DNA from 4 places in the Cytobacillus mangrovibacter genome. Region 1 is predicted to be linked to each of the others. Evidence: predicted binding sites of a transcription regulator. Region 1 holds the regulator's gene; each other region holds the start of a gene.
What was found. The regulator LexA, encoded in region 1, represses DNA repair genes until DNA is damaged. The targets are predictions, from matches to a motif close to CGAACATATGTTCG.

Region 1 (6,037 bases):
AAAAATGAATGGGCCAAAAAAACAAACATGAGCATCTGTTCCCAATCAAGTATGTAAATGTAGGGCAGCCTAATTTCACTGCTGGTTATTACTAAAGGCTTGTTCACTAAATCAGACCGACCATTAATTTTTTACAAAGAAAAGAAGAGTACGCATACTCTTCTTTTCAATTGATTAATTTTGTAATAATAACTTAACACGAGAAACAACATTATTTACGGAGAAACCATACTCCTCCATAATTTTTTCACCAGGAGCTGATGCACCAAATTGATCGATTGCCAGTACATCCCCTTCATCGCCTGCATATCGATGCCAGCCGAATGAAGAACCCATTTCAATAGCCAATCTCTTCTTCACATCTTTTGGTAATACACTTTCTTTGTACTCTTTAGACTGGGCCTCAAAACGATCCCATGCAGGCATACTCACTACAGAAGCATGAATACCTTCTGCTTCTAACACTTTTTGTGCTTCAACAGCCAAATTGACTTCTGATCCAGCAGCAATTAAAAGGACATCTGCTTTCTCTTGGCTAGTTGGTGAGATAACATAACCACCTTTAGAAACTCCTTCATAGGCAGTTACATTTGTTCCCTTTAATGTAGGAAGATCTTGACGTGTTAACACTAAGGCTGTTGGTTTATTTGTTGATTCAACAGCCAGCTTCCACGCTGCAGCCGTTTCATTTCCATCTGCAGGTCGAATAACAGAAAGATTAGGCATCGCACGTAAGGCAGCCAATTGTTCGATTGGTTCATGTGTTGGTCCATCTTCTCCAACAGCAATACTATCATGTGTAAAAACGTAAGTGACAGGTAGTTTCATCAATGCCGCTAGACGAATAGCTGGACGTAGATAATCTGAGAATACAAAGAATGTTCCTCCAAATACCTTCAACCCTCCGTGTAGTGCCATCCCATTAAGTGCTGCACCCATAGCAAATTCACGAACACCAAACCAGATATTTTTTCCCTCGAATGAACCTGGTGCAAAATCTGATTCACCTTTAATCATTGTTTTATTTGATCCAGCAAGGTCAGCAGAACCTCCAATGAATGATGGCAAATTCTTAGCGATTGCATTTATTGCTTCTCCAGAAGAGGCACGGCTTGCAAGGCTCTTTCCTTCCTCATAAACAGGGATTTCTTTGTCCCAGCCCTCTGGAAGTTCACCTTTAATTGCAAGATCAAGTTGAGCTCCTAATTCAGGGTATTTACTCTTATATTGGGTAAACATTTCATTCCATTCTTGCTCTTTCTTTTCACCATGCTCAACTACTTGCTTTTTGAAATGAGCATATACTTCATCTGGAACATAGAAGTCTTCTTCAAACGTCCATTTATATGCTTCTTTTGTTAATTTCAGTTCAGCCGCACCGAGTGGAGATCCATGAGAATCTGATTTACCAGATTTGTTTGGAGAACCATATCCAATGACTGTTTTCACTTCAATTAGTGTTGGATGATTCTCATCTTTTTTTGCTTCTTCAAGTGCTTTCGCAATCTCAGAAAGATCATTTCCATCTTCGACTTTTAAATACTGCCAACCATATGAAGTAAAACGCTGGGCAACACTTTCTGAGAAAGATTTGTCTAAATCACCATCTAGAGAAATATCATTAGAATCATAAAGGACAACTAGTCTTCCAAGCTTTAAATGACCTGCAAGAGAAGCAGCTTCAGCAGATACGCCCTCCATTAAATCTCCATCTCCACAGATGCTGTATGTATAGTGATCAACAATATCCATTTGATCTTTATTATAAACAGATGCCAAATGACGTTCAGCCATCGCCATCCCTACAGACATTGCTATACCTTGTCCTAGTGGTCCTGTTGTTGCATCTACACCTGCTGTATGCCCAAACTCTGGATGACCAGGTGTCTTACTTCCCCATTGTCTAAACTCTTTAATGTCTTTCATTGCAACATCGTAGCCTGAAAGATGAAGAAGACTATATAAAAGCATTGAGCCATGTCCTGCAGAAAGTACAAAACGGTCACGGTTGAACCAGTTAGGGTTTTTCGGATTATGATTCATATATCTCGTCCAAAGTGTATACGCCATTGGTGCAGCACCCATTGGCATTCCTGGGTGTCCAGAATTGGCCTTTTCAATGGCATCAATAGATAAAGTACGAATCGAGTTTATTGATAAAGCATCATTTTGATCAAACATCAAATACATCTCCTCTATGAGTAATCACTACTCTTTTAATAATATAGACTGCTTCCTCGATATTCAATATATTGTATCATTGACAAGGAAAAATCCGCTGTATTTCATATTTTGTCACAAACATACAACCATATGTAAAGAAGGAATACAAAACCATGTATTCCTTCTTTTAATGAAGATGGCTCTTATTCTGAACCTCTTTGAGCTTTTTAGGTGTAACATCATCCCCATTAGGATCAACAATCGTAACCCCTTTAAGCGTATTTAACATGGAAGAGCGAAATGTCTCTAAGTATTCCCTCCGTAGAGCAGATTGTTCCTTGGCTTCTACTTCAGTTAGACCTGATTCCTTTGCTTTCTTTGCAAGCGTATTGATACGCGCAAGTTTGTCTTTAGGCAGCATAATAAGGCTCCTTTTTATTCATTAAACTCAACTGCCATAATACTAGAAATGCGAACTTTTGACAAGAAAAGTTCACTCACTTGAATTGGATTCAGTATATTCCTGAAACCTTCTATGCACAGTTGCTTTTGAAATATCGTAGCCGAATCCCCTTAAAGTAGCCGCAATCTCTGAAAAGGTCAATTTATTTTTCCTCAGTCTAACAATTTCTTCAATAGGTACTTCGATACGTTCTCTGCCAGAATGGGCACCCAAATTCGCTAAGTTTTTTTCAGGTCTGTATCCATTTTTCACAGCCCTCCTCATCCCACGTTTGATCTTAATATTATGTAGTTTCCTTTGGTATTCCTCTACCATTCCAACAATATTTAAAACCATTGAGTCTGATTCAGAAAGCTGCAGCTCACCATTGTGTGAAATACTGTATAATTTAATCCCTTCTTTTAAAATACAATGAAGGATCGCAATCTTTGCATTGCCGCGACCTAGTCTTGTTTCATCCTGGATAAGAATTACTTCTATCTGCTTTTCTTTCATAAGCGATAAAAGCTCGAGAATTCCATCTCTATCAAGTTCAAAGCCGCTTGCTTGTTCTTTAATAATCTTAACTATTTGAAATCCCTGATCATTAGCGAGCTTTGTTAACTCTTCTTCTTGTCTAGCAAGGGATGTTTCCTGCGTTTGCTTAGTTGTACTGACACGGCAGTATATTATTGCTTTCATACTTAGTCCTTCCTTAATGCCTATTTACTTTGAGAACTCGCTACTTCCGTTCCCTTCTCCTTTTTTTGAATAATAGGAATCACAAGTTCATCTCCAGGATAGATTCGATCTCCAGAAATTCCATTCTTACTTTCCACCCATTTTACAAATTCCTTGGAAGTTAATTTATGTTCTTCAGAAAATTCCTCTGCAATTTGCCAAAGTGAATCTCCTTCATTAATAGTAATTTTCATTAGTGCATCATCATCTAGTCTATCAAGCTGACAAACAAGTATAAATGTAGTAAATAAGCTTAAAACGAGTAAAATAATAGCATAAGAATATCGATTCCACAATTTTTTCATCTTCCAGCACCTCAATAAGAATATACGTTCGTTTGATAACTCGATTATAAACCGAACATTTGTTTTATGTCAACAAATATTCGAACTTATGTTTGTACATATATATTAAAGATGCTATAATTAGGAAAAGAAAATCATAAGAGGTGTAATTATGATGGTAAAATTATCGAAAAGACAGCAGGATATATTAGACTTCATTAAAGATGAGGTTAGATTAAAAGGTTATCCACCATCCGTCAGAGAAATCGGGGAAGCAGTCGGTCTAGCATCAAGTTCAACCGTACACGGACATCTTGCTAGATTAGAAACAAAGGGATTAATACGAAGAGACCCTACTAAACCGCGTGCCATTGAAATTCTTGATTTAGATGAAGGAGCAGGAACTCTAAATTATAAAGTAGTGAATGTGCCTATCGTTGGAAAAGTAACAGCTGGTTTACCAATCACAGCTATTGAGAATGTCGAGGAGTATTTTCCATTACCAGAAAGACTTGCACCTGCAGATGAGCAAGTTTTCATGCTTGAGATTATGGGAGAAAGTATGATTGAGGCTGGAATATTAGATGGCGATTACGTAATTGTAAGACAGCAAAGCACAGCTAATAATGGGGATATTATCGTTGCAATGACAGAAGAAGATGAAGCAACCGTTAAGAGATTCTTCAAAGAAAAAGATCGAATCAGGCTTCAACCAGAAAATTCAACAATGGAGCCAATTATTCTCCGCAATGTTTCTATTTTAGGAAAAGTTATCGGAGTATATCGCGACATTCATTAATCTTATGCCTAATAAATAGGGAAACCTCGATTGTAGAGGTTTCCCTATTCCTTATTTACTGCCACCAACACCATTTAATTCAAACTATCATTGTATATTTGTATCTATTTTTTAAGTTTGGAAAATAAGAATTTTGTTAGGCATTAAACACAAAAAGAGACTGGGACAAAAGGTTTTCAGCAACTTAAAAAGCCGAACTATTATTAGAAATGCTAACACAGCATTTTGCAATAGTTCGGCTTTCTGTATTTAGATATTAAAAAAAATTTATCATTCGGCTTTGGACACAGCTAAATTAGTTATGTCCCAGCCTCTTTTTATTAATACATCGATAAATACTGCTCGCGCTCCCATGGATGGACTTGAGTACGGAACATATCCCATTCGATTTCTTTCGCTTCAACAAAGTGCTCAAAAATATGATCACCTAGAGCAGAAACGATCGTTTCATTTTCTTTTAATTTAACTAGCGCTTCAGCAAGCGTTGATGGAAGATCATCAATGCCCTCAGCTATGCGCTCTTCTTTGCTCATCACATATATATTGCGATCAACAGATGCTGGTGGAACAAGATTGTTTTTAATACCATCAAGACCAGCTTTAAGTAAGACAGCCATTGCCAGATATGGATTGGCTGCAGGATCAACACTTCGAACCTCTACGCGTGTACTTACTCCTCTTGAAGAAGGAATACGAATTAATGGTGAACGATTCTGTGCAGACCACGCTACATAACACGGTGCTTCATATCCTGGTACTAAACGCTTAAAAGAGTTGACTGTCGGATTCGTTACAGCTGTAAAGCTTGTCGCATGTTTGAGTATACCTGCAATAAATTGACGTGCTGTATCACTCATTTGCAAGTCTCCTTTTTCATCAAAGAAAGCGTTCTTCCCTTCTTTAAATAAGGATACATTGCAATGCATGCCAGATCCTGCAACCCCGAATAATGGCTTTGGCATAAATGTAGCATGAAGTCCGTGCTTACGTGCAATTGTTTTTACAACAAGTTTGAACGTTTGAATTTGGTCACAAGCTGTTAGTGCATCAGCATATTTAAAGTCAATCTCATGCTGCCCTGGCGCCACTTCATGATGTGATGCCTCAATTTCAAATCCCATTTCTTCCAATTCAAGAACGATATCACGACGACAATTTTCTCCAAGATCTGTTGGAGCTAAGTCAAAATATCCACCGTTATCGTTTAACTCTAATGTTGGTTCACCATTTTGATCAAGCTTAAATAAGAAGAATTCTGGTTCTGGGCCAAGGTTGAAATTCGTAAACCCTATTTCTTCCATTTCCTTCAATATACGTTTTAAGTTATTACGGGGATCCCCTTGAAAAGGAGTACCATCTGCATTATGGATATCACAAATAAGTCGGGCAACCTTGCCTTTTTCAGCTGTCCAAGGAAACACTACCCACGTATCTAAATCTGGAAATAAGTACATATCAGATTCTTCAATTCGAACAAACCCTTCGATTGATGAACCATCAAACATCATTTTATTATCAAGTGCTTTTTCAAGCTGACTAATAGGAATCTCTACATTTTTTATAGTCCCTAAAATGTCTGTAAACTGCAGTCGAATGAACTTTACATTT
Region 2 (6,037 bases), on a different contig from region 1:
ATCAGCGAGGCCTGGATTTCCGATGGAATTCTGACAGTGACAAGGAAAGAATAAAAAAAGGAACACCTTGGATAGATGTGCCAGAAGACGGCAAATACAAACTACCTTCAGCATTTAATGAGCAACTGAGTGTTGCGATAAATAAGGTAAATCAAGAGTTAACGGAGATTAAAGGGAAAAGGGTAACAATTGAAACAGAATTGAAGACTATGAAGAAAAAAACGGTTCATTCTTATATGGAAATAGCCGAAGTATCAGACTTCCTCTCGATGATCAATTTAAAGCGTCACAAAGAATTGCAAGACAAGGCCCTTAAATGGCTGTTTCAGCGTGGTTTTATCGCGGTGGCAGAGTTAACCCTCCCAAATGGAAAAAGAGCCGATATTTTCGCGTATAATGAGTCTCAGATTGTTATTTTTGAAGTGAAGACCTCACAAGGGGATTTAAAGACAGATAAAAAATGGACGGACTATCTGCCATACTGCCATGAATTTTATTTTTTAACGCCTGCTGATTTATCCCATTCGGTAGAAGAAAAGATCAAAAATGTTAACTGTGGCCACTATGTCGAAGCTGGGGGTAGTTTGAAATTGATAAAAACGGATGATCGTCCTGTGAATAAGGTGGATCAGGAAAGTGAACTGAGGTTCGCTGCGGGGCAGTTGTTGTCTCGGAAGTTTATTTATGGGTATTAAACGGATTCCTTGATAATTCACTTACTTCCTATAAAAAAAAAAAAATGGTGCCATAATTTATTGACACCATTTTTGTTATATTTAATTCCCTCTCAATTTTTTCAATGTTTCCTCCAGTTCTTTCTTCTTCCTCATTTTGTCTTCTTTTGAGGCAGTTTCAGGCTTAAAGTCTTTCACGCCTAACATTTCAAACAATTCATCTTTCACGCTATCGAACATGGCATTGGCTTCTTCCACATTTACTTGAAATTGTGTCTGAAGTTCTTCTACTGCTTTGTCTTTCACAAACCAATTCGGCACTTTTTCTTTCGATTTGCGGAAATAAGAAACCAAAAAGGGCAGGATCATTTGATTCTCTGAAGTCGTTGCTACTTCGGATTCCACATTTCCTTTTGAAGCATTTAAAACAGTCGTTATGTATCCAATCAGGTTTTCTATGTCCGTTCGATGCTGTATTTTTTCCATCAACACAATGACATTTTCTTGGCCAAATTTCTCCCAGGCTTGAATCGTTTCGTCTGTTATCCGTATGCCCATCATCAGACCTAACTTTTTCACTCTTTCAGAAAAGGAATTCGGTTGTTTGAATTCCTCTAAGCTTTCTTCAAATAAGCTTAATTGTTCTGTCTTCTTCTTTGCTGGATAAATCACAAATTTTATTTTCGAGACTCTTCGGCCTGTTTTGATCTCTTCGATTTGAAAAGAAATATCTGTTTTCTTTTTCAGCTCTTTTTGAGCCGGTACTAAGACACGCTGCTTAAAATTTCCGTATGCAGGGTAGATGTCCTCTGCACCAAGCATTTTTCTTAATGATTCAATCGGAAATGTCCGTTCTTGGATTTTTTCATATTGTTTTAACAGTTCATAGATTCGAATAGCATAGGAGCTTTTTAACTTCACTACGTTTTCTAATTTATAGCTAGTAAACTCTCTTTTTAGCTCCAAAAGGTAAGGCCGTAAGAAAGGATCGAATCGGATGTCAATCGTTCCTTCCGTTTCGTTATACGCAACATAACTTAACCATCCAACCTGGATGACCTTTTTATTGATACGCACCTCAAACACTTTCTGCATGAGTTCTTTCGTGATTTGCCTTAATTCCGTGTACTTAGGGGTCCCCTTCAGTCCTAATAACTTAGTAAATTCTTTTATCGGCAATGTATATGTCTTAAAATCTGAATCTGATGGATGAATATTACTTGCCAAACAGAGGATAATTTTTTGTTCCACAACCCCAAGCTTATAATTAGCCTCAATTAACATATTTGATTTCGTTACAAGCTTATTGTTACTTACTTCAATGATTTCTGTTTGGAACAAAAGAGCCCCTCCCTTCCCATGTCAGTTCCTTAGACTAATTATGACAAATTACGAAGTATAACAAAAGAGTTTTTTTGTTATATATACTAGTTTTATAACAGACACCATTTTTGTTATGGTTGGCACCAAAAATGTTATAGTCGCACCGTTTTTGTTATAGTTCACACCATTTTTGTTATATTAATGGCACCATTTTTGTTATGATTCACACCATTTTTGTTATGGTTCGCACCAAAAAAGTTATAGTTAGCACCATTTTTGTTATATTAAAACGCTGAATCCCCTGATATGACTAGCCTCAGAGCCTCCGAAAACAAGTAAAACAATGTAAAATACTTAAAATATATATTGTAAAACACTAAAACAGTGTGTGACTTAAATCTATTAATCTAATTTTCGTATAATCCTGCTTTAATTCTGAATCAAAGCAATAAAACGAGTACGCCAAAAATAAATTCTATAATGTGAGATTTTAATTAAGAAAAGGTAATCAATAGGGCTCTTTTTGAAATTAAATAGTAATTATAATTGGCAAAAGATCAAGTATTGGTAAAGAAATTACTTTAACATATGCAAAAGATAGAGCAAGAACTGATGGCTGATTTCGATGAAATAGGATTACAACATACAGTAAAAGAATTAAATGAAATTCTAAGAAGAAAACAATATTTCTATTAATAAATAAACGTTGTTTCTTTGATTCCTTTTTAGTTTCCTGTCGTTGTAAATTCTTGCTTCTGGGACGAGACCTATCCATACATTTTTTGGTTGTTTAACGAACGTATGTTTGTGTATAATATATTAAAAAGGAGTTGAACATTAATGATCCGTGATCGGGGTACCCAAAAGTGGACTGCAATGATGCTTCCAGAGCATGTTCAAAGTTTAAAGGATTTATTAATTGATGAAAAAAAGGTTAAAAGGCCTGAAATAGACGAGCAAGCTCTTGAAGAGTTTGAATTGCTAATTTGCGAAGCGATAGAATCTAATCGGTCTCTTGAAATTAAGCTCTTTGATCGTGGGTTTACTAAAACAATTATTGGCACCGTTCATTTTATTAACCACCTAAAGAGTCAATTAATTATTCAAGATAAGGAAGGGTACTTCCACCATCTACCTTTCGCTAGTCTAATTAATGTACATCAGGAGTGAATTAACATCATGATTGATTATAGTCAATTTCCAGACCGCAAGATATTGTGTGTGGATATGAAATCGTTCTATGCTAGCGTTTCAGCTGTGATGCTTGGTTTGGATCCTCTAACTTGTTATTTAGCTGTTGTCGGGAACATCGATCGTCAAGGAAGCGTTGTTTTAGCTGCTTCTCCTGCACTGAAGAAGAAATTTGGCATTAAGACAGGTTCCCGACTATTTGAAATACCAAATGATTCCCGTATTAAAGTAGTTAATCCGAAAATGGGAATGTTTATTAGAGTATCTACAGAAATTACTAAGTTGTTTTATCAATTTGTCCCCCCTTCAGCCATTCACACTTATTCGGTTGATGAAAGTTTCCTAAATGTTAAAGGACTTGAGAAAATATGGGGATCCCCAGAAACAATTGCACAACTAATACAATATGAAATACAGAATACTTTTGGACTTCCCTCAACCGTTGGTATTGGGCCAAACATGCTTATGGCTAAATTAGCGTTGGATTTAGAATCAAAAAAGGCTCCTAATGGAATAGCTGTATGGTCATATGATGATATTCCCCATAAATTATGGCCTGTTAGTCCTTTATCGAAAATGTGGGGAATCGGTCGCCGTATAGAAAAAACATTGAACGGAATGGGGATATTTAATGTAGGTCAAATCGCTCGTTATGATCTTGAACTATTAGAAAAGAAATTTGGAATCATGGGAAATCAACTTTATCACCATGCCTGGGGTGTTGATTTATCAGAAATTGGTGCGCCGATTTTAGCTGGTCAAGTAAGTTTCGGGAAAAGTCAGATCCTGATGAGGGATTACAAACAAATAAATGAGATCAATATTATTATTCTAGAAATGTGTGAGGAGGTAGCGAAAAGGGCGAGAGATAAACGTAAGGCAGGAAGAACTATCAGTTTTGGGCTTGGGTATAGCAAAGATGAATTAGGTGGGGGCTTCCATAGATCAAGAACTGTTGAGACCCCAACGAACGTAACAATGGATATTTATAAGGTTTGCCTTGCTTTGATGCAAGAGAATTATAGAGGTCAAACCGTTCGTTCAGTATCGGTATCGATAACAAAACTGGTTAATGATGATGAAATTCAACTGAATTTATTTGATCTAAACGGATGGAAGAAACGTGAATTAGGCTACACGGTTGACAAAATTAGAAATAAATACGGGTCAGCAGCCATTTTAAGAGCCGTTTCGTATACTCCTGATGGAACGGCTTTGCATAGAAGTAAATTAGTTGGAGGTCATAAACAATAGTTTTCTCTAATTACCTACGGACCATTAGCTAATTTTTAAAAGTAAGAACATGAATGTGCTTGTTCCAAAAACACATACCCAATCTTTTCGATTAAATCCTGCCGTGAGATGCGAATCACTGGCGGCCTTTTGGAAAGAGACTTCACAGAAGAAAAAACAGAAAGCTTGCCTTAACAAGGGGTCCCACCAAGAAAACGCGGAAAACATACGCTAAGCAAGTTTCGACATATAGAAAGCCAATCTTCCATACGCTAAGGAACATCGGCATGGTTGTAGAATGACATTAAAGTTGCTTGATTTTTGTTGAAAGTCTGCCCTTCGAACTTAAAAAACTGCAGTCAATTTCAGGATTGAAGTAACCCAAATTTCATTGTTAGAAAGATGATATGTAATTAGCTATAGCTTATAATAAAGGAAAAGGGAGGGATGAAATATGAAGTGGCAGGAAGTTAGAGAATTATTTCCAGATCAGTTTGTTTTAGTATCGATCCTTGATTACCATGAGGAAGATGATAAAAAAATTATTGATGAAGTCGCACCCATCCGTTCCGTTCCAGATGAAAATGCTAATAAGGAGTTTTTTAAAGTAGAACCAGGAAACATTGTTTACCATACATCGAATGAGAAATGTATCGTTTATATTCGAAAAGATCCATTGATGAGAGTGAGACGAATTTAATGAAAATATCATTTGATGGACAACTTATTACAACATCACTTATTGTTACTTTTCGAGGAAAAACGCTGCAAATCGATGATATGATTATTGATACAGGATCCTCTCATACGGTTATTAGCCCAGATGTTTTAGAAGAAATAGGGGTAAGGTATGAAAATGGAGACGATATTTATGAAGCATATGGGATAGGCGGATCAGTTCCTTTCTATACTAAGGCAATGGATGAGATTCAAATTAATAAATTTAATATAAAGAATTTTGAAATTGATGTGGGGGTTCTTCCGAAAGATCATAATGGACTTCTAGGGTTGGATATTCTAATGACCTACAATTTTATAGTGGATATGGACAAGTTAGAATTATATCCATCAAAGAATAAAGCTAAGAATTTAGTATAACGAATCTGATCATTCCAGGAAGCAATCAAGTTAAAAAGTCCCAATTTCCCACAACCGAGAAATTGGGATTTTTTAATTCTACAGAGAACCTGATTATTTGGTAATTTCTGTCCAAAAATAGTAGTAGATAACTTCCTGCACAAAGGAAAAATGCAACTCTGGTTACAATTTAAAATAGATGCAGGAGGACAATGCGAAATGATTACTTTATTAGGTTTTTTTCTAGTCTTTTTTATTTTTACTATCGGTTTCTATCTGTTTGCATTATTCATTTCTGCCCTTTTTAAGTTTGGCGGTAATGATTTAATTGGTGATAAAATAGCAGGCTTTATTTTTGATGGTGGCTGGGCAAATTTTTGGATTACATTTTGTTGTATTTTTGTGTTTTATCTGCTAATAGGTTCTTTTTCAAAAAAATGAAAGTGAAGGGCAAAGGTACCCTCATCTAGAGTTGCTTATTCAAATAATCTATGAATCTCCTAATATATGAGGATAAATTCGTACTAATGCTATATAAT
Region 3 (6,037 bases), 180 kb from region 1:
TCATATTTCAATGATTACAAAAAATGCAAGTCAAAATAATCACTTCTACCGAAATGTGCTCGGTTTACGTCGTGTGAAGGTAACTGTGAACCAAGATGATCCATCGATGTATCACTTATTTTACGGAGATAAAACAGGAAGCCCAGGAACTGAACTATCCTTTTTTGAAATTCCACCAGCAGGAAAGACTTATCGTGGTACAAACGCTATTACTAGAATCGGATTACTGGTTCCCTCAGTGGAAAGTCTGCATTATTGGAAATCACGATTTGGGGAGTATGGTGTACATCATGGTGAGATCACCTCATATGCTAATCACCCTGCCTTAAAATTTGAAGACCCTGAAGGCCTTCGTTTGGTACTGCTTGTTTCAGACGGAGAAAAGGTTAAGCACTGGGAAACATGGGAGAAATCCGAGGTGCCTGTTGAACATCAAATTCAAGGAATGGGCTCTGTAGAAATGACGGTGAGAAGACTTGATAAACTAGCAAGTACACTTACAGACATGTTTGGCTATACAGAAATAAGCCGTACAGAAGACGAAGCGATTTTTCAATCGATTAAAGAAGAGGTCTTTGGAGAAATCGTCGTGAAATATTTGGACGGTCCGTCTGAAAAACCAGGCCGTGGCAGTATTCATCATTTAGCCATTCGTGTAAAAAACGATGCAGAGCTAGCCTTTTGGGAAGAAAAAGTACGAACACGTGGCTTTCAATCATCTGGGGTCGTTGATCGCTTCTACTTTAAGAGTCTATATTTCCGTGAATCAAACGGAATTTTATTTGAAATTGCAACCGACGGGCCAGGCTTTACCATCGATGGAGACATCGAAACATTGGGTGAAAAATTAGATTTACCACCATTTTTAGAAGACCGTAGAATTGAAATTGAAGAAAATCTAAAACCGATTGAAGAATAACAAAACGAATCATATCAATCAAACTAAACTTACTATTAAATCTGAACTTTCCAGGAGGAAAATAAAATGAACCAACTAAAAGGAATTCACCACGTAACAGCTATTACAAGCAGTGCAGAAAAGAATTATGAATTTTTCACCTTTGTTTTAGGGATGCGTTTAGTTAAAAAAACAGTCAATCAAGATGATATTCAAACCTATCATTTATTCTTTGCTGATGATAAAGGGAGCGCAGGCACAGATATGACATTCTTCGACTTCCCAGGCATTACGAAAGGTATACATGGTACAAACGAGATATCTAAGACTTCTTTCCGTGTACCAAGTGATGCAGCATTAGCGTATTGGGTAAAACGTTTTGATCGTTTAGAAGTCAAGCATACTGGAATTAAAGAACAATTTGGCAAGAAAACTCTCTCTTTCGTTGATTTTGATGATCAACACTATCAACTAATTTCAGATGAATTCAATAAAGGCGTGAAATCAGGTACACCATGGCAAAAGGGTCCTATCCCATTGGAATATGCCATTACTGGTCTAGGTCCTGTTTTTGTCCGTATGGCGAACTTTGATTACTTTAAAGAAGTACTGGAAAAGGTGCTATTATTTAAAGAAACGGCAGCTGATGGAGCATTCCATTTATTTGAAGTAGGGGAAGGCGGAAATGGTGCTTCAGTTATTGTAGAATACAATACGACTCTTCCTCAAGCTCGACAAGGTTTTGGCACGGTACACCATGCAGCATTCCGTGTAGAGGATCGCTCAGTGTTAGATGAATGGACTGAGAGATTGAGTAGTTTTGGATTCTCGACATCCGGTTATGTCAACCGTCACTTTTTTGAGTCTTTATACGCAAGAGTTGCTCCACAAATTTTATTTGAGTTTGCTACAGATGGTCCTGGCTTTATGGGAGATGAACCTTACGAAACCCTAGGGGAAAAATTATCTTTACCACCATTCCTAGAGCCTAAACGTGCACAAATAGAAAAGTTAGTACGCCCAATTGATACAGTGAGAAGCACAGAGGAATTCATCAAAGAATAGAATCAATTTTATTATTACAATCTGAATCAGTAAACCAAATGTATTCTTAAGTCATTAACTGGACAATAGCTTTAAAAACAATTTGCTAATAAACATTCTTGAATCCAATATATTCGGCAACATGGGCAAGGGTAGATGTTCGTGTTGCCAATTTTGTTGTTTGCTGGTGAGTAAATAATATTCATACTCTAAGTTGGTTTCGTTTAAGAGTAATTTTCAATTGACGATGTCACAACTAGGGCAATATTAGGGTATCTTCCCTCACTTATCACAGGCATACTTGTAGATAAAGTTGGGAGGACAACTATGAGCATAGCGTCGGGCATTACATTATTATTTGCTGGTTTATTAGCAGCATTCGCACCTAGTGATTCAATGATTCTATTAGTCTTTGCTCTTACTTTACTGGGATTAGGATGGAACTTTGGCTTAATTAGTGGGACGGCTCAAATAGTTGATTCTACAGAGCCTTCAACACGAGCAAAAACTCAAGGAACACTTGATGTCTTTATTGCATTAGCAGGAGCTTCTGGCGGTGCTCTTTCAGGAATGATAGTAGCTAATTCAAGTTATGCTACATTATCTTTGGGGGGGGGCTATTATCCTTAGCTCTCATACCTGTTGTAATTTGGTCTCGTAGAGATAAAAGGGAATAGAGTATTTAAGGGTGATTTTATTTGGGAGCTATAAAGTAAATGAAAAGTTAATCGACCTATAAATCTGGAATAAGTTATACAATTAGTAAAGTAAAAAGGATCTATTTTCGTTTCTTAAATTAATGACACAAAAGCACTTAAACTTATTAGTACTTTTGTGTCACTCGTTATTAAGAGGAAGTGGAGTAAATTAGTCTGACTTTTTGCTTTTTTATCTAGTTTACATAATATTAAACACATATAAGAAAATCAATCCTTGAAATTAAGAACGATTGTTCGTATAATTTAATAATGGATAGCAATAGTTTGCTGATATTTTAAATAATGTATATTTATCAAATAAAAAAGACCGTATGGAAAAACATTTAAATATTGAATAATTGTTTTTATTGAAATGGAGTGTTTGTGATAATGTGGAAATTAGTAAATGGACATTTAATTCAAACTACTGATATGTCTAGAGTAAAATTTAGAACAAATATAAGTAAAGCTACATTAGAGAATTTAAATAATTTGGCCTTAGAATACGATACTCATGTAAATTATCTTATTGAAAGCGGCTTACAAACAGTATTATTTCAAGGCGTTATTCATTTTAACAAAGAAACTAGACCGAAAGATAGAATTCAATACAAAACTACATATGACAAAGAATTATTAGAGCAAGTCAAAGAGTTTGCAAAAAATCATCAATTATTTATCAACGATGTCATTGAGTATAGTGTCCAATATATAAATTTCGATATTATTAAAAATAGCAGCCATAAAAACAGAATAGAGCAGTAGCACTTAAATTTTCTATTATTATAAGAACGCCCCGAACATAATATATATTATAGGAAGTTAATTTTTGAAGTGAGAATTCCGTCTCATTCAATAAGTATACTTAAGATAATGAGACGGAATAAAACTTTTGTATATTGAACCAAAGTTTTATTCATATGGGAATCCAAAGTGTATACATTAGTCATTTTTTAATAAATTCTTGTATTTTTAATACAGAAAACCGAACTATCGCAAAATGCTGTGTTAGCATTTCTAATAATAGTTCGGCTTTTTTAGTTGCTAAAAACCTTTTGTCCCAGCCTCATTTTCCTGTTTCAGCAAAATGCTTAATTCTTTCGCCAACTTCATCACGGACACGTTGGAAAAATGCCCATTTACCCTCTTCTGTGCCTTCTGCTTTTGCTGGGTCATCAAAGCCCCAGTGTTCACGTTTAACATGAGATGGTGTAACAGGACATTTATCAGCTGCATCTCCACATAAGGTAACCACTAGATCTGCACTATTAAGAATTTCAGGATCAATGATATCAGACGTTTGGTTGGAAATATCAATACCTGCTTCTTTCATTGCTTTAACTGCATTCGGATTTAAACCGTGTGCTTCAATACCTGCACTGTATACATTCCAATCCTCACCTAAATATTTCTTCGCCCAGCCTTCTGCCATTTGGCTTCTGCAGGAGTTTCCTGTACACAAAAAGTAGATTGTTTTATTAGACATATAGTATTTCTCCTTTGTTATTTAGTGAATAATTAACAGCCATATATATAGGCCAACTAAAGTAATAAACAGTGTTGGAATAGTTAGAATAATACCTGTTTTAAAGTACGTTCCCCAGGATATCTTAACCCCTTTTTGGGATAAAACATGTAGCCATAATAAGGTTGCTAGTGAGCCAATCGGTGTAATTTTAGGACCTAAATCAGAACCAATCACATTCGCATAAATAAGTGCTTCACGAATGACTCCGGTTGTACTTGTATCAGCAATAGCCAACGCATCAATCATTACAGTTGGCATATTGTTCATAATCGAAGAAAGAATTGCCGCAATAAATCCCATTCCTACTGTTGCAGCAAATAAGCCTTGGTCAGCAGTTACTTGAATCAGGTCGGCTAAGATGTTAGTTAACCCTACGTTTCTTAAGCCATACACAACAACATACATACCTATTGAGAAAAAGACGATCGCCCAAGGTGCACCTTTTATAACTGAACGCGTATTAACCGCAGAGCTCTTTCTTGCCATTATAAGGAAAAAGATTGCGATGATGCTTGCAATAATCGATACTGGAATACCTGTAAATTCACTAGCGAAATAACCGATTAGCAAGATTCCTAACACAATCCAAGATAATCGAAACATTTTTTCGTCTCGAATCGCTTCAACTGGCTTCTTTAATTCAGAAAGATCATAATTCCTCGGAATACTTTTTCGGAAAAATAGATATAAGACCAAGATACTTGCTGCTAATGAAAAGAAGTTCGGGATTATCATCCTTGAAGCAAACTCTGCAAATCCAATGCCAAAGAAGTCAGCTGACACAATATTAACTAAGTTACTTACTACTAATGGCAAAGATGTTGTATCAGCAATAAATCCACTCGCTATAATAAATGGAAAAACCATTTTTTCATTAAACTTTAGATTTCTTACCATTGCTAAAACTATAGGAGTCAAAATTAGTGCTGCCCCATCATTTGCAAATAATGCTGCCACCAATGCTCCTAGAATGGAAACATAAACAAACATTCGTTTTCCATTACCTTTAGCTGCCCTTGCCATGTGAAGAGCTGCCCACTCAAAGAAACCAATTTCATCAAGAATTAATGAAATAATGATGATAGCTATAAATGCTAAAGTTGCATTCCATACAATGGATGTCACATCTATTACATCTTTTAAGTCAACAACCCCGATAATTAAAGCGAGGATCGCTCCCCCACAAGCGGACCAACCAATGGATAAACCTCTTGGTTGCCATATCACTAAAATAAGTGTTATCAAAAAAATCACTGATGCTAAAATGACTGATGTCATTGTGTAAACCCCCTATTACTCACACGAGATACGTAAACCCTGTTCCTCTAGTTCTATTAATTTAAAATCTTGATTAGGAAGATGTTGAAGAATATTTTGCACCAATGGATAATACTCACTTTCTTTATTTAAAGAATATATAATCCATTGTCCTCTTCTCGTTTCTTTCACGATTCCTAAGTCTTTTAACTTTCGTAAATGTTGGCTAATTGCCGGCTGACTCGTTTTAAATATTTCAACAAATTCACAAACACAACAATCATGAGAGTCTAAAATTTTTACCATTGTTAGCCGAGTTTTATCGCCCAAAAGTTTTAGGATTGTCGAAGCATTAGTAATATCGATAAGTGTTTGATGCATAAAAGGCACCTCCTATTCTTATTTTATAAACACATAATAATTTGCTTATATAATAAACCACTTATATATATATCTTGCAATTATTTATTTCATAATGCAATGTTCCTTGGAAGCGACATTGGGATTTTTATGACTGCCACCCATGTAATTCCCTATAGGCAATCAAAAATTGTTTGTACGTTTCTCGTCCCATACTTTCTTCTTGATTATTAAACAATCGCTTAAATTTTT
Region 4 (6,037 bases), on a different contig from region 1:
GCAGTTAAGCTTTCCCCAGCCCAGTTCCCAGAAATTTATTCTAAAGTAGAAGAGTTATGCCAGAAAATGGAGTTGGGAAAGGTTCCGGATGTGTATGTTATGCAGTCAGGTGGGATGCTGAATGCATTTGCAACCCGCTTTTTTGGCAAGAATATGGTCATCGTTTATTCCGAGATATTTGATTTGATTGAAAATGAATTGGAAGATGAGCTTTATTTTGTCCTGGCCCATGAACTTGCCCATATTAAACGAAAACATATTGGAAAAATGGTGTTTATCCTGCCTTCCATGTGGATACCTGGTGTCGCAGAGACTTACTTGCGTGCCTGCGAATATACTTGTGATCGGTATGCGGCTTATTATAGCGGCAATTTGGGATCATCAAAAAACAGCTTGATGATGCTGGCCATCGGAAAAAAACTAGTTTATCGGACGGACCAGTCGGAGTATATCAAACAAATCAATCAAGAAAAAGGATTCTTTATCTGGCTAAGCGAATTTGTCTCGACGCATCCGCCACTTCCTAAACGGATTCATGCGCTTGAGACGTATTTTACTGAGTCGGAGAATCCTATCATTCTTCTTAAAAGGAATAATTGGGTATATGGTTTCATTGCTTTAATCGGATTTGGAATGTTTTTTGGCGGTCTCTATTATGGATTGAGTGACCTGAATCCCTTTACTCCTTATGAGGAGTTTGAGGATGATTATGTAGAAGCAGTACCTGACACTCCTCCAATTATCCAAGCCGTCATCAATAGAGATCAGGAAATGGCAGAGAAATTGGCTAAAGCTGATAAAGACATCGATATCGAGGACTATAATAGCTATACAGCAATGGATTGGGCTATAAAAGCAGGGGACAGTGAAATGGTAAAAATTCTGCTTGAAAACGGTGCGAATCCAAATAATGAATCAAGTTATATGATGACACCACTGATGACTGCTGCTACAAAAGGACGAGCAGACATCATTAAAACGCTTCATTCAGCGGGAGCAGAGATTAATTACCAAGATTCGGAAAGCAGCATGACGGCATTAATGTATGCAGCACAAGGGGAAAATGAGGAAACGATTAAAGTTTTGCTCCAGCTAGGGGCAGATCCGAATCTTATGGATTACTCAAATATGACCGCATATATGTATGCAATTGAAATGGGTTATGAGAATGTCGCAAAATTATTAGAACCTAGAAAATGATGTATATTTATAAAACTGTGTGAGGAATGAGCCTTGGAATAAAGGATGTTTCAAAAAGTATCGTCAGAAAAAAATTTGGACAAGTGAATTCCGAGGTTTTAAAAGGTGTCCGAACAAAAATAAATGAGCTAATAAATAGCTAATAATACATGGATAAAGGGCTGCAATTGCAGTCCTTTTTTAGTATATAAAAGAATCATAACTGGGATTTGTGAAGTATGCCGAGCTTTTTTTGCTGAAGTTATTACGCTAATAGACAGTTGCATCTATCCCTTTATGAGACAAAACACTTATGCCAAAAAAGAAAGTCGTCCCATAGAAAGGTTCTATTGGGCAAAACCAGATGAAAAATTGAAGAAATAGTCTCATAGAAGAGGTCTATGGCACAAATTAGGAAATGGTTCCTAGAAAAAGTCCCATAGGAGAGCCCTATGAGACAAAATCAGCTAGAAAGTTCAAGATACTGTCCTTCATAGGATCTCTAGGAATATCAATAAAAATTTCTAGCCTCCAACTTGCAAGATCTTCTTAAAAGAAAGGGTTAGTGTATCTTCCTCATTGCTTATTTTCAACCATTCTTTATGTGTATCTACTTTTTGAATCCATCCTGAGAACTCGGCAGGGCCGTATAGTTCTGCATAGGTGATCGTAATGGTTTGATTCTGTTCAAGTGATTGAAGAATTAGCCGGTTGATCTCCTCTAGTTGATTATCATCGAGTATGGGCATTTGGAATTCCTTTGTCTTTCTTTTTTCTTCTAACAGTTGTTCCCTATGTTCAGGCAATATCATTCGACTAGATTCCCACATTAAATTATACCCTGGAGTTAGTTTATTTGGAGACATTGATTTTTTCGCTCCTTTCTTTATAGAAAATGATAGAATACTTCTGTCTATTTGTAATGACCACCGACCTTTTCAGCACGATGATAGGCCTGCCCTGCTTTTGTTAAAGAGGAAGCTCGAACAATTGCTTTCGGTCCATATTTACTATAAATCGAATCAAGAGCTTTGCTTATCCTTTCTTTTTTTATTTGAACATCGAATAAGTTAAGCTGATAATCGTGAGCTGGCTGTAATTGTGATAAATTCACTCCAACACTGCGAATGGGCGATCCATCCCAATGCTTTTCAAATAATTGAAAGGCAGCGTGGAAGATATCCATCCCAAAATTAGTAGGGGAGAATAATTTGACCTGTCGATGAAATCCAGTCGGGAAATCAAAGTTAGCCCCACGAATGCTTACCGAGACTGTGCTGCCCATATATTGCTTCATGCGGGAGCGTCTTGCCACCTCCTCACTCAGCTCGAGTAACACAACTTTGATCTCTTGGGGATCTTCATAGTCCCTCGGCAATGTCATATGATGACCAATTGCCTTTTGCCGATCATGAGTGTTTACGGTTACAGGTGAATAATCAATTCCGTTCGCTATTTGCCATAGCACCTGCCCATTGATTCCCCATCTTTTTTTGAGAAGTTCTAAAGGGAAATTGGCCAATTGACCAATCGTAAAGATTCCCATTCCTTGTAAATGGCGGTTCATTCGACTGCCAACACCGAACATTTTTCCAACGGGTAACGGCCACATTTCTTGTTGCATATTGCTGGGGTCTAATTGGAAGATGCCATTTTTATTTTTCTTAGAAAAGTGATCACAAGCCATTTTTGCCAGAACTTTGTTTGGCCCAATGCCAACTCGAGCATTAATTCCGAATTCATTCATGATCGTGCTTCTGATGTTCTCTGCAATGACCAAAGGTTCTCCCAAAAGTCGAGTACTACCCGTTACATCTAAGAACTGTTCATCTATCGAATAAGGTTCTACAAGGTTTGTAAATTGGTTTAACGTATTTGTAATCTGGATGGAGACATCAAGATAGCGTTGCATGCGAGGCCGAACGATTACGGCGTTCGGGCATTTCTGTACTGCTTCCCATAATCGTGATGCATTCTGAACACCAAATTTTTTCGCCAACGGGCAAGCAGCAAGAACAACGCCGCTTCGCCGTTCAGGATCTCCAGAAACAATGAGGGGCTTATCCGCTAGTTCGGGATGATCCACTTTTTCTACTGAGGCATAGAATGATTGCATATCAACAAGGAAAATAACGTTATCTCGCATAGTTAAATATCTCCTTCTTTCAAAAAAAACGAACATACTTTCGTATATATTATATACGAAAGTATGTTCGTTTAGTACTGGAAAATTATTCATAGCAAGATAGTATAAGATTTATTCCTTCGGTGCACGAACAACAGATTCAAATACCCCTTTATGGCTTCCATCACAAAATGGAGCGTTGGACGACCTTCCACAGCGGCATAGCGAAAATGTGGGCTTTGTAACAAACGGATTTCCTTCCGCATCAACGAGCTCCACATCGCCAGTAATGCGATAAGACCCATTATCATTCACTTTAATCGTAACTTTTGTCATAAATATCCTCCCCTTCACAAAATTGTCATATTTCTTTTGATGTTATAGGGAAAGAGTGAAAAAAGCAACAGATGGGCTTATTATGATAAAATAAAGCGGTAAGGAGGTTATATAATTGGAAATTATCGTAACCGAAGAAGCAGTAAATAAAATAAAAGCCAAGATAACAGGCAAAAACGGCTATCTAAAGCTGAAATACGATACAGAAGGCTGTGGGTGTGTAGTAAGTGGTGTATCAGCTCTTTGGCTCGTAAATGAACTAGATGATGATGACCGTGAGATTAAAACAAATATAGGCAGTATCTATATTGAAAAATCAAAGGAAGTCTTTTTTGAGGAAACAATGACAATCGCTTTTTCAGAGAAGGCGAATTGCTTCCAATTAAAGAGTCCGAACCAATACTTAAATCCGAGAATGAGTTTGTATGACAGGACAGACAGTTAAATAACTAAAGCAGAAAGTGAAACTTCTAGCAGGGAAACATCGCCTAGAAGCTTCACTTTTTATTTTCTAAAAATTGTCACATTAGCAGGCAGTTATGTGTCTTAATAGATAGAAAGAGAGGACAAGAAGAGGAGGTGATGCGTTATGCATGTAAACAGAACAGAATATACGCTGGAAGTAATCAACAATGAAACAGAGATTGAGGAGTTATTGCAGCAATATCAACAGCCTATCTACCGTTACTGCTACAACATTTTAAGAAATTCCCATGATGCAGAGGATGCGGCACAAGAAGTATTTTTAAGAGCCTATCAGAGCAGAAAAGTGATGGAAATTGATAATCAGCGTGCTTGGCTTTATAAAATTGCGTACAATCACTGTTTGAATAAGGTTAGAAGAAAGTCCCTTATTGAGTTTATTCCTTTTAGCGAAAAAGAAAAGGAAAGCGTGAATGATCCAGATCATGACTTTGAATTAAATTACATACTGTCTAAATTAAAGCCGAAGGAAAGAGCCCTCATTGTACTGAGAATTATTGAAGATAGAGAGTTTTCAGAGATCGCGCTGATTCTAGGAATTAACGCTGCGACGGCAAGAAAACGCTTCGAACGAGTAAAGACGAAAATACAAAAAATAATCGAAAGGAGGGTACATGATGAAGAATAAAATTCAATCGTATGAAGAATTTGAGAGACGACTAAAGAATCAGACACTACCAGAAATGGATTATGCAGCAGCCAGCGCGATCACACGCAAAAAGACGCCGATCTTTCTGCGTACATCATTTATTACGATTGTTCTTACGATTTGTATTTCTGTATCGATCGCAGCGGCAGTTAACTACACGGGATGGAAGCTTTTTGATTCTGAAGGGAATGAAGTGTTCGAGATGAGAACGATGACGGAGGAGGAGCTGGCGCCGAATCATATATATAATCAAATGTATAGGGATTACGAAGGTATAATGGAAGAAGTAAAGAAAGGGCTCCCAAAAGGTCAATTGAAATATTTTTTAGTGACTGAAGCCTATGAAGAAATTGGTGAGTACGCATTAACGATGTTGTTGAATGAAGAAAAGATTGAAAATGTGGAGCAAATTCCAGCTGATATTAGTGGATTTCTGCATTTAAAGAATGAAATACAAAGTGATTTAGTGTTAAAAACAGGAACCATGTCTTATAAAATTCCGGAAAGTAATATACATTTGGCTGAAGAAATGTATAAAGAAGCGAAAGAGAAAAATTTGGACTATATCGCTAAGGATGGGGTTTTAACAACTGAAGTTTCAAGCATAAGCCTTCATTATGAGAGTAAGGTGATGAATTTTAATGAGGGGAGGTCTATTCAAATGATCATCAATCCAGGAGTGAAGATGATCACAGCTGGAACACTACCAGACTACACACAATTAACAGAGGATGGAATCGACTTTTTATACGGCGAGCATAGGATTTATTTTATCAAAGAAGCTGCCTCCCAGAAACTCTTAATCTCTATTTCCACTTCATGGCGAGAAGACCATTTTAACGAGGAGGAAGAGAAGGAAGCGTTATTAGAGATTGCAAAGACCATATTAAATTAAACTTGTTTTCCTTCTTTTACCCAGAAATTACAAAAAACAGGCATGTTCCCTCCCTCACCAACATTTAATGGTAAAGATGTTGCTAAAGTGGAGGGAAATGTGTGAAACAAAAATGGATTGTCGCATTGTTAACAGTGGTGCTGCTGCTCTCTGCCTGTAGGGGAGTGCCAATGAGTCAAGTAATTGAAAAGGAAATCCCTTTTAATGTAAAGGAAGTTATACATACAGAAAAAGTGAAGGATGGCGTGATTCTGTTGTATGTAACAAGACAGAAGAGTGAAAAGAAAGAGGAAATTGACGCTGTCACAGTAGCCTTCTTGAAGGGAAATGATCGGGATGGATGGGAAAATGCAGGGCACAACCATTGGGA

Region 2: a site for LexA is predicted at 2,792-2,805, ahead of ACFYKT_RS19050 (YolD-like family protein). Genes of this name have one in related genera too.
Region 3: a site for LexA is predicted at 2,885-2,898, ahead of ACFYKT_RS00920 (rRNA methyltransferase). Genes of this name have one in related genera too.
Region 4: a site for LexA is predicted at 3,382-3,395, ahead of dinB (DNA polymerase IV). Genes of this name have one in related genera too.

Annotation. Positions count from the first base shown of each region.
Region 1 is NZ_JBIACJ010000001.1:354,448-360,484, forward strand. Features, by position in the region: gene tkt (transketolase) at 175-2,181, opposite strand; gene ACFYKT_RS01775 (DUF896 domain-containing protein) at 2,351-2,584, opposite strand; gene ACFYKT_RS01780 (YneB family resolvase-like protein) at 2,657-3,307, opposite strand; gene yneA (cell division suppressor protein YneA) at 3,328-3,651, opposite strand; gene lexA (transcriptional repressor LexA) at 3,806-4,429, shown strand; gene glnA (type I glutamate--ammonia ligase) at 4,750-6,037, opposite strand, start outside.
Region 2 is NZ_JBIACJ010000014.1:14,739-20,775, forward strand. Features, by position in the region: gene ACFYKT_RS19040 (MmcB family DNA repair protein) at 1-695, shown strand, start outside; gene ACFYKT_RS19045 (replication initiation protein) at 777-2,015, opposite strand; gene ACFYKT_RS19050 (YolD-like family protein) at 2,838-3,167, shown strand; gene ACFYKT_RS19055 (Y-family DNA polymerase) at 3,177-4,442, shown strand; gene ACFYKT_RS19060 (hypothetical protein) at 4,876-5,121, shown strand; gene ACFYKT_RS19065 (aspartyl protease family protein) at 5,121-5,519, shown strand; gene ACFYKT_RS19070 (hypothetical protein) at 5,718-5,939, shown strand.
Region 3 is NZ_JBIACJ010000001.1:178,923-184,959, forward strand. Features, by position in the region: gene ACFYKT_RS00905 (ring-cleaving dioxygenase) at 1-919, shown strand, start outside; gene ACFYKT_RS00910 (ring-cleaving dioxygenase) at 986-1,963, shown strand; partial or broken gene ACFYKT_RS00915 (MFS transporter) at 2,216-2,619, shown strand; gene ACFYKT_RS00920 (rRNA methyltransferase) at 3,031-3,405, shown strand; gene arsC (arsenate reductase (thioredoxin)) at 3,707-4,126, opposite strand; gene ACFYKT_RS00930 (arsenic transporter) at 4,148-5,446, opposite strand; gene ACFYKT_RS00935 (ArsR/SmtB family transcription factor) at 5,462-5,806, opposite strand; gene ACFYKT_RS00940 (hypothetical protein) at 5,934-6,037, opposite strand, start outside.
Region 4 is NZ_JBIACJ010000002.1:173,652-179,688, forward strand. Features, by position in the region: gene ACFYKT_RS04185 (M48 family metallopeptidase) at 1-1,200, shown strand, start outside; gene ACFYKT_RS04190 (YolD-like family protein) at 1,704-2,045, opposite strand; gene dinB (DNA polymerase IV) at 2,093-3,325, opposite strand; gene ACFYKT_RS04200 (CDGSH iron-sulfur domain-containing protein) at 3,437-3,640, opposite strand; gene ACFYKT_RS04205 (iron-sulfur cluster biosynthesis family protein) at 3,756-4,085, shown strand; gene ACFYKT_RS04210 (RNA polymerase sigma factor) at 4,230-4,751, shown strand; gene ACFYKT_RS04215 (hypothetical protein) at 4,741-5,667, shown strand; gene ACFYKT_RS04220 (hypothetical protein) at 5,769-6,037, shown strand, end outside.